3 regions of the Streptomyces sp. NPDC005004 genome follow, and region 1 is predicted to be linked to each of the others. Evidence: riboswitches for the same ligand, from Rfam matches in the RefSeq annotation. Region 1 holds a riboswitch; each other region holds the start of a gene.
What was found. Region 1 has a riboswitch for cyclic di-AMP ahead of ACWEEU_RS19230 (M23 family metallopeptidase). Riboswitches for the same ligand answer to the same signal wherever they lie in the genome.

Region 1 (4,337 bases):
CGTCCGTGAACACCTTGATCATCTTGGTGTTGGCGGGCAGCACCTCGGCGGCGAACCGGCGGATGCCGCGCTCGCGCGCGACGGCCGCGATGTGCTCCAGGAGCGCGGAGGCCACGCCCCTGCCCTGGTGCGCGTCCTGCACCAGGAAGGCGACCTCCGCCTCGTCGGCCGGCGCCGAGGCGGCCATGCCGTCGGTGCCGATGCGGTCGTAGCGTACGGTGGCGATGAACTCGCCGCCGACCGTGGCGGCGAGCCCCACACGGTCCACGAAGTCGTGGTGCGTGAAGCGGTGGACGTCCTTGGCGGAGAGCCGGGGGTACGGCGCGAAGAAGCGGTAGTACTTCGACTCGTCGGAGACCTGCTCGTAGAAGCTGACGAGACGCTCGGCGTCGTCGGCCGTGATGGGCCGGATGCGCGCGGTGCCGCCGTCGCGCAGCACCACGTCCGCCTCCCAGTGGGCGGGGTACTCGTGCCGGTCCTGCCGGTCCGCCGGGGTCTGCATGGGCCCCAGAGTACGGCTCGCGTACGACAACGGCGCGAGGCAACCTGTGGGGAAACGGAAGTCGGGCCGAGGCCGCGGTCCGACGACCGGTCCGGAGGGGTGAAGTGCCGCTCCGGGCACGTTTCCCAGTGTGGGAAACTGGTCTAGACAACCTGAGAGACTGAAGGGCAGCATCACATGGCTGAGCGCCGCGTCAACGTCGGCTGGGCCGAGGGCCTCCACGCCCGCCCCGCTTCCATCTTCGTCCGAGCCGCCACGGCCACAGGCGTCCCGGTCACCATCGCCAAGGCCGGCGGCACGCCGGTCAACGCGGGCTCGATGCTCGCCGTCCTCGGCCTGGGCGCCCAGGGTGGCGAGGAGATCGTCCTCGCCTCCGACGCCGAGGGCGCGGAGGCCGCGCTGGAGCGGCTGGCCAAGCTGGTCGCCGAGGGTCTGGACGAGCTGCCCGAGACCGTCTGAATCGCACGGCGAAGGTCTCGTCCCGTCAATCACGGAAACCGCGTCACCTGTTCCGGGTGGCGCGGTTTCCGCGTTTTCACACACGGATGCGAGAGCGCGCTCGAATTCATGGAACACAGAGAAAAAGGGCAGCAGGAAACGCCGCCACCGAAATAGCTGTTCTTTGTATACAGCGGCCGTGTTAATTCCGCTGACCCGCTGTGTTTACAACATGTTGCGGCTGCCGCAGCCGGTGCGCGAACGCCGCGCGCTCGGCGTGCAGCGCCGTGAGCGACCGCGCGCGGTCGCCGTCCCCGCGCGCCACCGCGTCCACGATCGCGCCGTGCTCGGCCCAGGACTCGACCGGGTTCGCGGGGACCTCCACCGTGTACATCCAGGCGATCTTGTGCCGCACCTGGGTGAGCATCGCGGTCAGCGACTGACTGCCCGCGGCCTGCCCGAGCGTCTCGTGGAACCAGCCGCCCAGCGCCCGCAGGTCCTCGCTGTTCCCGCGCCTGGCCCGCTCCTGCCCGAGCCTGACCAGGCCCCGCAGCACCTTGAGGTGGGCCTCGGTGCGCCGTTGCGCGGCCCGGGCGGCACCCAGCGGTTCGAGGAGGCGGCGCATCTCCAGCAGATCGGCGGCCTCCCGCTCGGTCGGCTCGGCCACGCACGCGCCGGCGTGCCGCCGGGTCACCACGAAGCCCTCCGCCTCCAGCGTGCGCAGCGCCTCGCGGACGGGGACGCGCGAGACGCCGTAGCGGCGGGCGAGGACCTCCTCGGTCAGGCGGCTGCCGCGCTCGTGGACCCCGGCGACGATGTCGTCCCGGATCGCCGTGCACACCGAATGCGCCGGAATACGCATGAGCCACCTCCGCCTTAATCCCCGTGAAACGCCGACGATGGACGTCTGTTCCGTGACTCTATTGCAATGCGCGGGAATTTCCGACGGCGGGCCGGAATTCATGGCTCTTTTTTGGACAGCGGAGCCGGGCGACGAACGAACGACGCGGCGGGAAACGGCGTGGAAAGGGCGGGAGCCCCGGCGGCGGTGCGGACCGGGGCTCCCTGGGGTGCGGCGCGTGTACGGCGCCGGGCGTCACGTCGGCTTCGGACGCGGCTCGGCCTCAGACGTCCAGGCCGTGCTTGCGGAGGTAGCCGACCGGGTCGACGTCCGAGCCGTACTCGGGGCTCGTACGGGCTTCGAAGTGCAGGTGCGGTCCGGTCGCGTTGCCGGTCGCGCCGGACAGGCCGATCTGCTGCCCCGGGGTGACCTTCTGGCCCACCGTGACACCGAGGGACGACAGATGACCGTACTGGGTGTACATCCCGTCGGCCATGCGGATCACGACCTCGTTGCCGTACGCCCCGCCCCACCCCGCGGAGACGACGGTGCCCGCGCCGACCGCGTGGACCGGCGTCCCGCTCGCGGCGTGGAAGTCGATGCCGGTGTGGCTGCCGGAGGACCACAGGGAGCCGCCGGTCTTGTAGCCGGTGGAGACGTAGGAGTGGGCGATCGGCAGGACGAAGGCGTTGAGCCGCTCCCGCTCGGCGGCACGGGCCGCGCGGATCTCGGCCTGGCGTGCCTCCCTCAGACGCGCGGCGGCGGCCTGCTGGGCTGCCGTGCGCTCGGCGGCGGCCCGCTGCGCGGTCGCCTGGGCGTCGATCTCGGCGGCGAGGTCGTCGTTGACGCTGATGACCGGGGTGAGACCGGTCTGCTCGGCCACGTGATCGGCGGCGAGGGCCGGGGAGGCCGTGAGGGTGCCGACGACACCGGTGGTGGTGAGGGCCGCGACTCCGGCTGCCCGAGCGGTGGTACGCGTGACACGTCCGGGCCTGCGGTGCTTCCCGGTGGCGCACATGAACGCCATGTGGTGGCTGGTCCTTTCCTTCCCTCACGCCTACCGGGTTAGCTGACAGGTTCGGAGAGGAAGGTCTCCTACGGAACTCCCCCGCTCGCGCGTGGGCGTCCGATTCACCTCGGGAACATGGTTCCCCGGCTCCCCTGGCTCGCGCCATGCGGGGACTCGGCGTCGGCTGTCCGGTGCCGCGGGCGCGGCGCACTGCCTGACGGACAGCCCGGAAGAAGCTAATGGGGACGGCGGCCGATTCTCAAACCACTCAGGGTGTTTGTAGCGCACGACACAGGGCAGACGGGCAACCTCCGCATCAATCCGGACATTTGCCGACCCGCTCTCGCACGAAAGGGCCCTGACGGATCGTCGGCCGTCAGGGCCCCTGCGCGCGGGTGTGGACGCTCGTCCCGCTACTCCGCCGACACCACGGTGACCGGACCGATCCCGAGGGCCTCCACCGGCTCCTTGATCTGAGCGGCGTCACCGACGAGGACGGTCACCAGCCGGTCCGCAGGGAACGCGTTCACGACGGCCGCGGTGGCCTCCACGGTGCCGGTCGCGGCCAGGCGGCGGTACAGCTCGGCCTGGTAGTCGTCGGGCAGGTGCTGCTCGACCTGGTCGGCCAGCGTCCCGGCGACGGCGGCGGCCGTCTCGTACTTCAGCGGGGCGACCCCCACCAGGTTCTGCACGGCCACGTCCCGCTCGGCGTCGGTCAGGCCCTCCGCCGCGAGGGTGTTCAGCACGGTCCACAGGTCCGCGAGCGCGGGACCGGTGTTCGGCGTGTCCACCGAGCCGCTGATGGCGAGCATCGAGGCGCCCGTGCCGTCGGCGGAGGAGCGCAGCACCTGGCCGAAGGCGCGCACGCCGTAGGTGTAGCCCTTCTCCTCGCGCAGGACGCGGTCCAGGCGGGAGGTGAGGGTGCCGCCGAGGCAGTAGGTGCCGAGCACCTGCGCGGGCCACACCCGGTCGTGCCGGTCGGCGCCGGTGCGGCCGATGAGCAACTGGGTCTGGACGGCGCCGGGCCGGTCCACGATGACCACACGGCCGGTGTCGTCGGCCGTGACCGCCGGCACCGGGCGGGGGGTGCCCGGCGTGCCCGTCCAGGCACCGAGGGTCTCGGTGAGCAGCCCGTCCAGGTCGGTGTCGGTCAGGTCGCCCACGACGACCACGGTGGCCGTGGCCGGGCGCACATGGCGGTCGTAGAAGGCGCGCACGGCGGGCGCGTCGATCTTCTCGACGGTGTCCTCGGTGCCCTGGCGCGGACGGGACATGCGCGCGGAGGCCGGGAACAGCTCCTTGGACAGCTCCTTGGCGGCGCGGCGGGCCGGGTTGGCCAGCTCGTGCGGGATCTCGTCCAGGCGGTTGCGGACCAGGCGCTCCACCTCGCTCTCGGCGAAGGCCGGGTCGCGCAGGGCGTCCGCGAGCAGGCCGAGCCCCTTGGGCAGCCGGGAGGCCGGGACCTCCAGGCTGAGCCGGACGCCGGGGTGGTCGGCGTGCGCGTCGAGCGTGGCGCCCGCGCGCTCCAGCTCGGCGGCGAACTCCTC
Region 2 (4,337 bases), on a different contig from region 1:
CCGATCTACGCCATCTGCGACCTGCTCGGCGTCCCCCGCGAGGACCAGGACGACTTCCGGGACTGGGCGGGCATGATGATCCGTCACGGCGGCGGCCCCCGGGGCGGAGTGGCGCGGTCGGTCAAGAAGATGCGCGGCTATCTGGCCGAGCTGATCCACCGCAAGCGGGCCGCGCTGCCCGCCGAACCCGCCCCCGGTGAGGACCTGATCTCGGGCCTCATCCGCGCCTCGGACCACGGTGAGCACCTCACCGAGAACGAGGCCGCGGCCATGGCGTTCATCCTGCTGTTCGCCGGGTTCGAGACCACCGTCAACCTCATCGGCAACGGCACCTACGCCCTGCTCACCCACCCGGAGGAGCGCGCCCGGCTCCAGCGCTCGCTGGCCGCGGGGGAGACCGGCCTGCTCCAGACCGGCGTGGAGGAACTCCTGCGCTACGACGGCCCGGTGGAGCTGGCCACCTGGCGGTTCGCCACCGAGCCGTTCACCCTCGGCGGGCAGGAGATCGCGGCCGGGGACCCGGTGCTGGTGGTGCTGGCGGCGGCCGACCGCGACCCCGCCCGGTTCGCCGAACCCGATGTGCTGGACCTCGGCCGCGCCGACAACCAGCACCTCGGGTACGGGCACGGCATCCACTACTGCCTGGGCGCCCCGCTCGCCCGTCTGGAGGGGCAGACCGCGCTGGCCACGCTCTTCACCCGGCTGCCCGATCTGCGCCTTGCCGTCGAACCGGCCGAACTGCGCTGGCGGGGCGGGCTCATCATGCGCGGCCTGCGCACGCTCCCGGTGGAGTTCACCCCGGCGAGCACGGCGCACGAGTGAGCGGACCCGCGGCGCGGACCACCAGCCTTACCCACCGAACACGCACCGCCAAACAGGAACATGACGGACACTCAACGATGTGATCTTCACGTGATCTGTGCGGCATGAACTTGTGACAAGCGATCGTCTGCCTATACGTTCACCCATCAGTGTGGCGCCGAGCACCACTCGCCACGCCGTACTGCTGTCGTACGAAAGGCCCCCGTATGCTCTCCGGGAACGGTCGTCACCGTCGCCCCCGCCAGGCTCCGGCGCTCCTCGTCGCGGCCGGTGTGACCACCTCCGCCATCGCGATCCCGCTCCTCGGCGCCGCCAGCGCCCACGCGGCCGACGGCACCACCTGGGACAAGGTGGCCGAGTGCGAAAGCGGCGGCTCATGGAGCGCCAACACGGGCAACGGCTACTACGGCGGTCTCCAGATCTCGCAGGACGACTGGGACAAGTACGGCGGCGACCAGTACGCGGCCACCGCCGACCAGGCCAGCCGCTCCCAGCAGATCTCCGTCGCCGAGAAGATCCTCGCCGAGCAGGGCACCACCCACTGGGCGACCTGCGCCCTGACGGCCGGTCTCACCTCCGACTCCGCCTCGGTGGACGTCGACACGGGCGTCGCGGACACCGCCTCCCCGAGCACCGGTTCCTCCGACGGCAAGGACGGCGCCTCGCCGTCCGCGTCGGATTCCGCCGGTAAGTCCGGCTCGTCCGAGTCGGGCAAGCCGTCCGACTCGTCCTCCGCGTCGGCCTCGTCCGACTCCTCCGCCGACGCCTTGGCCAAGCCGTCGCACGGCAAGGACAAGGACGCCGACGCCAAGGACTCCGGCAAGGGCAAGGACGCCAAGTCCGGCGCCGCCGCCTCGAAGGGCGACGCGGGCACCTCCGGCGACTACTCCACCCCGGCCTCCGAGGAGTCGGACGACGCCTGGCAGGACGGCGGCTCCTGGAGCCTGGTCGACACCGGCGCGCTCTCCGGTGGCGGCCGCCACCGCGGCGGCAGCGCGGACGAAAGCGTGACAAGCGGTCAGGAGACGGACAACACCGGGCGTCACGCACTGCCCTCCCCGAGCACATACACCATCCACGAGGGCGACACGCTGGAGTCCATCGCCGACTCCCTTGACGTCGACGGCGGCTGGCAGGCGCTCTACTCCGCGAACAAGAAGGCCATCGGTGGCGACCCGGACGCGCTTGTCCTTGGTCGGACGCTCGAGGTGCCCGGCGGGACGGACGGCAAGTAGCCCGAATCGGCACGGGATTGACGTCCCTCTTCTAGGTGTATGTCCTATTTGGCGAAAGTGTGGGATGAGTCTCAAGGGCCCTGATCGTCTTTGAAATTCCCCTGTGTCCGTGTCTACGGTCGGTCCGCTCGTCACCACGAGCCCCGATGACCGGTACGCCGAATCCTGCCAGCGGTCATCCGGGAACAGTCGACGCGTCAAGCGCCGCCGGCAGGAGCGGGGGAACCAAGGTAAGTGCCCCGACCGGTGATTGACGCCGGGACGGGCTTGGGGTGAAGCCACCCCCTCCACGACGGGGAGGGTGGCCGGGCAACTCAACCGGCCCGAACCCGACAGCTCACCTCGCAGGCGTCGGTGAGGGGATCGATCCATGCTGTTTTCCAGCAAGGGCACGCACCGTCGCCCGGCCAAGGCCGTCCGCACCCTCGCGCTCGCCGGTGTCACCGGCGCCGCGATCGCCGGTCCGCTGATGGCGGCCGGCAACGCCTCCGCCGCCACCGCCTCCGAGTGGGACACCGTCGCCCAGTGCGAGTCCGGCGGCAACTGGTCCATCAACACCGGCAACGGCTACTACGGCGGCCTGCAGTTCTCCGCCTCCACGTGGGCCGCGTACGGCGGCACGCAGTACGCCGCCACCGCCGACAAGGCCACCAAGGACCAGCAGATCACCATCGCCGAGAAGGTGCTCGCCGCCCAGGGCAAGGGCGCCTGGCCGGTCTGCGGCACGGGGCTGTCCAGCACGCCGTACAGCTCCGCCGCCGCGAGCACCCCGTCCACCGCGGCGAAGACCACCACGGACACCGCCAAGGCCACGACGGACGCCGCCGCGCGCACCACCGCCCCTCAGGCCGCCTCGCGCTCCGCGAAGCGTCCCGCCGCGACCGTCACCACCCCGACCGGCCAGAAGGTCAAGAAGGGCGACGGCGAGTACAAGGTCGTCAAGGGCGACACGCTCAGCACCATCGCCACCGAGCACCACGTCAAGGGCGGCTGGAAGAAGCTGTTCGACCTCAACAAGGACATCGTCCGGAAGGCCGACCTCATCTACCCCGGCCAGATGCTGCACCTGAAGTAGCGGTCCCGCGCCGCCCGCGAGCGGCGCCCCTTCGCACCCGCTCACCGCACCGCCGCCCCACGCACGGCGGCGGTGAGCCCTCCCCCCACCAGGCCCCGCACCGGCGCGTGTTCCCCCGTACGCGCCGGAGCGGGGCTTCGCGCCCCCTGGGCCGTCCCGAGGGGCCCCTGCCCTGGCGCCGCGGCCCGGCCCCGCGGCACCCCGCTGGCCAGACCCCCCGACACCCCTTTGTTCCGGGCGTGAACAATGAGTACGGTCTCCCTGTCCACGGGACGGTCGGTCGACGGCCGACACCCCGGGGACGGTTAGGCTCTAGTCGCAAGGCCGTGCCGTACGGCACACCGCCCCGCACATCTCAGCGTCACATCCAAGAAGGAGATGCTCGTGCCGTCCATCGACGTCGTCGTAGCCCGGGAAATCCTGGACTCCCGAGGCAACCCCACGGTCGAGGTCGAGGTCGGCCTCGACGACGGCAGCACGGGTCGTGCCGCCGTTCCGTCCGGTGCCTCCACCGGTGCCTTCGAGGCCATCGAGCTCCGTGACGGCGACCCCAACCGCTACCAGGGCAAGGGCGTCGAGAAGGCCGTCCTCGCCGTCATCGAGCAGATCGGCCCGGAGCTGGTCGGCTACGACGCCACCGAGCAGCGCCTGATCGACCAGGCCATGTTCGACCTGGACGCCACCGACAACAAGGGCTCGCTCGGCGCCAACGCCATCCTCGGCGTCTCCCTCGCCGTCGCGCACGCCGCCGCCGAGGCCAGCGACCTGCCGCTCTTCCGCTACCTGGGCGGCCCCAACGCGCACCTGCTGCCGGTGCCGATGATGAACATCCTGAACGGCGGCTCGCACGCCGACTCCAACGTGGACATCCAGGAGTTCATGATCGCGCCGATCGGTGCGGAGTCCTTCTCCGAGGCCGTCCGCTGGGGCGCCGAGGTCTACCACACCCTCAAGAAGGTTCTGAAGCGCAAGGGCCTGTCCACCGGCCTCGGCGACGAGGGCGGCTTCGCCCCCAACCTCGGCTCCAACCGTGAGGCCCTCGACCTCATCATCGAGGCCATCAAGGAAGCCGGTTACGCCCCGGGCGAGCAGGTCGCCCTGGCGCTCGACGTCGCCGCGTCCGAGTTCTACAAGGACGGCAAGTACCTCTTCGAGGGCAAGGACCGCTCCGCCGCCGAGATGACGGAGTACTACGAGGAGCTGGT
Region 3 (4,337 bases), on a different contig from region 1:
CAGCCGGTGCGGTGCACCACCGCGTCGCACAGTTCGAGCAGGGCCGACTTGGCCGTGCACTCCTTGAGGGGGGCCAGCGCGGCGCGGGCCTCCTCCGCGTAGCGCACGGCGTCGCGGCGGGCCAGCTCAAGGGCGGGGTGGACGCGCAGCGCGGCCAGCGCCTCGGCGTGCCGGTCGTCGTCGGTGAGGTCGGAGTCGAGCAGCTCGCACAGCGCGACGTCCTCGGCCTCGCCGAGGCGGGCGACGCGCTCGCGCAGCCGGAGCACGGGCATCGTGGGGATGCCCTCGCGCAGGTCGGTACCCGGGGTCTTGCCGGACTCCCGGGTGTCGGAGGCGATGTCGAGGACGTCGTCGCAGAGCTGGAAGGCGACGCCGAGGCGCTCGCCGTACTGCGTGAGCACGTCCACCACGGTCTCGTCCGCGCCGGACATCATCGCGCCGAACCGGCACGAGACGGCGACGAGGGAGCCCGTCTTGCCGGAGAGCACGTCCAGATAGTGCTCGACCGGGTCGCGGCCGTCCATGGGACCCGCGGTCTCCATTATCTGACCGGTGACCAGCCGCTCGAACGCGAGGGCCTGGACGCGGACGGCCTCGGGGCCGAGGTCGGCCAGTATCTGCGTGGCGCGGGCGAAGAGGAAGTCTCCGGTGAGGACCGCGACCGAGTTGCCCCAGCGGGTGTTGGCGCTGTCGACGCCGCGGCGCACGGCGGCCTCGTCCATCACGTCGTCGTGGTAGAGCGTGGCCAGGTGGGTCAGCTCCACGACGACGGCGGAGGGCACGATGCCCGGGGCGTACTTGTCGCCGAACTGGGCGGAGAGGAGCACGAGCAGGGGACGGAACCGCTTGCCGCCGGCCCGCACGAGGTGCTGCGCGGCTCCGGTGATGAAGGGGACCTCGCTCTTGGTGGCCTCTAGCAGGCCCTCCTCGACAGCCGTCAATCCGGCCTGGACATCGGCTTCCAGTGCCTGGTCCCGCACGCTCAGCCCGAACGGCTCGCCGACGGTCACGAGGGGTCTCCTGTCTGCTGGTGTCTGCTGGCGACTACACGGTTTGTCGATAGGTCGCTGCCATCACTCGGATCAGCGTATCCGGTCGCGTTTCCATCACCGTTATCACCCACCGGCCCAGCACGGGAGGTATCGGCTCACAACGGTCTACTTCTTCTTTGGCGGACATGGACGGACATTCATTGACTTAACAGGACGATGTGCCTGCTGCCGGAGCTCGGCGCGCCGGGCGGACACCCGTCCGACCCCCATGCGGAGGGGGCCGTCTCTCCAACGAACGGGACCACCCCAGAGGTTCCGCATCCGACCGGACCAACACTCCCTAATGCCCACAGATGGATTAAATCTACCTAATCGCTTATGTCTGACTTTGCGTATTTTGCGGCTCAGTGAGTTGGGTCACCAGACCCCCTGTGGCGACCGACAGGTCCCAAGTACCCCGTTCGCCTTGCTTCATGGGCCAGTTGAGGCTTGACGAGCACAAAGGATCAAGTACCCCATTCGGGACAAGTCAAGATCAACCATGGCTTTATGTGAATCCGGCACTTGTTCCCGACATGTGCTCTCACATACGTTCCGGCCAGTCGGGCGACGCCGAATCCTGCCGGGCCCGACACACCCACTCGACGAACTCATTTCGTACGGCAGGAGCGGGGGAACCAGGTAGGCCGCCGGGACGGGTCGACGCGCGTCGACCCCGCACCGGCTAGGGGTGAAGCCGCGACTTCGTGTCCCACGGACACGGATGTGAGCGGCCGGGCACCTCCCCGCCCGAACCCGACAGCTCACCTCGCAGGCGCCGGAGAGGAACGTGTCATGCCTGCTGCCGCTCAGCCACGCCGTGCCCGCGCAAAGCGCATCGTCCGTACGCTCGCCGTCACCGGTACCGGTGCCGCCGTGCTCGCCCTTCCGTTCATCGGCGCCACCAGCGCCTCCGCCGCCCCCGCCGCCGCGCCGGCCGCCGTGACCACCTCGGCCGGTCACGCGAACAACCTCGACGGCTGGATCCGCGAGTCCCTCGCGATCATGAGCCAGAAGGGCATCCCGGGCACCTACGACGGCATCTACCGCAACGTGATGCGCGAGTCCTCGGGCAACCCCCGCGCCATCAACGACTGGGACATCAACGCCGTCAACGGCACCCCGTCCAAGGGCCTGCTCCAGGTCATCGACCCGACCTTCACCGCGTACCACGTGGCGGGCACCTCCCTCGACCCGTACGACCCGGTCGCGAACATCACGGCCGCGTGCAACTACGCCTGGCACCGCTACGGCTCCATCGACAACGTCAACAGCGCGTACTAGGCCGTAAGGCGCTCTCGAAGGACGTTCTCGGGGCGGGGCGCCCGTAGGTGAATCACCTACGGGCGCCCCGCCCCTTTCTCCTGTCTCTCCCGCTTCTCCCGTCCTGCGGGCCGGAGCCCGTACACCCTCTCCAGGACGACCGCGATGCCGTCGTCCTCGTTGGAGAGGGTGATCTCGTCCGCGACCGCGCGCAGTTCACGGTGGGCGTTGGCCATGGCCACGCCGTGGGCGGCCCACTGGAACATGGGGATGTCGTTCGGCATGTCGCCGAAGGCGATGGTGTCGGCGCGACCGAGGCCCAGGTGCTCGGCGGCCAGGGCGAGTCCGGTGGCCTTGGTGATGCCGCAGGGCTGGAGCTCGACGGTGCCGGGTCCGGACATGGTGACCGTGGCCAGCGAGCCCACGACCGAGCGGGCGGTCTCGGTGAGTTCGTCGTCGGACAGGCCAGGGTGGCGCAGCAGCACCTTGCTGATGGGTGCGCGCCAGAGGTCCTCGCGCCGGTCCACCCGTACGGCGGGCAGCGTGGGGTGGGGCATCAGATAGCCCGGCTCGATCAGCGTGAGTCCGTCCACGCCGTCCTGGTCGACGGCGGCGTACACCTGGCCGACCTCCGCCTCGATCTTCCCGAGCGCGGTCTCGGCCAGCTCCCGGTCCAGCCGCACGGACCACAGCATCCGCCCGGCCCCCGCGTCGTACACCTGCGCCCCCTGCCCGCACACCGCGAGCCCCGTCGACCCCAGCGACGCCAGCAGCGCCCGCACCCTCGGCACCGGTCGCCCGGTCACCACCAGATGCCGCGCCCCTTGTCTCCCGGCCCCCTCGAGAGCGGCCCGCGACCGCGCCGAAACGGTGTCGTCACCGCGCAACAGCGTCCCGTCCAGGTCGGTGGCGATGAGTGCGGGAAGGGGAGGTGCGGCCATGATCAGAGAATACGGACGGCGATGGCCTCCGACTCAGCTTCGGGGTGGGGGAGTTGCGCGCGCAGGGGGCGGTGGTCGCGCGGGTTGCCCCGGGGCGCGGGCCGCTGCCCCCCGGCCGGGACATCCCCGACCACAGCGCTGCCGGGGCACGACCCGGCGCGGCGAGCGACATGGTCGGGCCCAGGATCCCGGGCACTGCCCGGGGTGCAGCCGGTGACCCCCGGTGACACAGCCCGGTGCGGCCGGCGGCTCCCCAGGATGGGGTCCGCTGTGGACAGGGCGCGGCGCGGCCCAGGAGCGGCCCGGCACGGCCGAGACGCGCCTCAGGGACGGCCCCGGCGCGGCCGGGGACGGCCCGGGGCGGCGTCCATGGGCCGCCCGGTGCGGCCAAGGCGCGCTCCGGGAAGCGGCGAGGCTCGTGGCCCCGCGGCGCCTACCCGTGTGCCGACGCCAGGTGCTTCGCCAGGCGTGGGGAGGCGAATTCGGTGCCGCAGACGAAGCGCATCACCGGGCCGTAGGAGGAGGCGGCGGGGAGGCCGGTGAAATAGAGGCCGGGGATGGAGGAGACGTAGCCGGGGCCGAGGCGGGGAGTGCCTCGGGTGGTGGTGAGGCGGGCGCGGAGGGTGGGGCCGAGGAAGTCCATCGCGGAGACGTTGACGCGGTAGCCGGTGGCGGCGATGACGTGGTCGGCGGTGAGGTGTTCGGCGCGGCCGCCGTGGGTGCGGACCTTCAGGACCGGGGCGCCGTCCGAGATCTCGGTGGAGAGGACCCGTTCGACCTCCTTCACCTGCACCTTGCCCTCGAAGCGGTCGCGGAGCCACCACGCGCCGAGCGGACCGAGGACCCGGCGGACGAGGTGGTGACGGACGGAGTCGGGGAGGAAGCGGTAGGGGTCGGCGTGGTAGCTGAGCGCCCACAGGGACCAGGCGCGGCCGAAGGGCGACTCGGGCCGGAAGCGGGGCTGCGCCCAGGGCGGCGCGCCGAAGGCGACCCGGCCCCGGCCGCGCGAGACCACCCGTACCTGGGCGCCGGCCTCGGCGGCGAGCGCGGCCGTCTCCAGCGCGGACTGTCCCGCGCCGACGACGATCAGCTCCTTGCCCGA

Region 2: linked by a shared signal. The riboswitch ahead of ACWEEU_RS00390 (transglycosylase family protein) and the one ahead of ACWEEU_RS19230 (M23 family metallopeptidase) in region 1 are both predicted to bind cyclic di-AMP.
Region 3: linked by a shared signal. The riboswitch ahead of ACWEEU_RS23845 (transglycosylase SLT domain-containing protein) and the one ahead of ACWEEU_RS19230 (M23 family metallopeptidase) in region 1 are both predicted to bind cyclic di-AMP.

The regions. Positions count from the first base shown of each region.
Region 1 is NZ_JBSGAH010000012.1:147,411-151,747, forward strand. It holds gene ACWEEU_RS19215 (GNAT family N-acetyltransferase) at 1-502, opposite strand, end outside; gene ACWEEU_RS19220 (HPr family phosphocarrier protein) at 680-961, shown strand; gene ACWEEU_RS19225 (GntR family transcriptional regulator) at 1,143-1,802, opposite strand; gene ACWEEU_RS19230 (M23 family metallopeptidase) at 2,065-2,808, opposite strand; cyclic di-AMP (ydaO/yuaA leader) riboswitch at 2,821-2,980, opposite strand; gene ACWEEU_RS19235 (M16 family metallopeptidase) at 3,204-4,337, opposite strand, start outside.
Region 2 is NZ_JBSGAH010000001.1:83,655-87,991, reverse strand. It holds gene ACWEEU_RS00400 (cytochrome P450 family protein) at 1-822, shown strand, start outside; gene ACWEEU_RS00395 (transglycosylase family protein) at 1,029-2,057, shown strand; cyclic di-AMP (ydaO/yuaA leader) riboswitch at 2,250-2,423, shown strand; gene ACWEEU_RS00390 (transglycosylase family protein) at 2,428-3,132, shown strand; gene eno (phosphopyruvate hydratase) at 3,517-4,337, shown strand, end outside.
Region 3 is NZ_JBSGAH010000018.1:3,467-7,803, forward strand. It holds gene ACWEEU_RS23840 (polyprenyl synthetase family protein) at 1-1,010, opposite strand, end outside; cyclic di-AMP (ydaO/yuaA leader) riboswitch at 1,625-1,824, shown strand; gene ACWEEU_RS23845 (transglycosylase SLT domain-containing protein) at 1,827-2,315, shown strand; gene ACWEEU_RS23850 (HAD family hydrolase) at 2,372-3,235, opposite strand; gene ACWEEU_RS23855 (FAD-dependent oxidoreductase) at 3,669-4,337, opposite strand, start outside.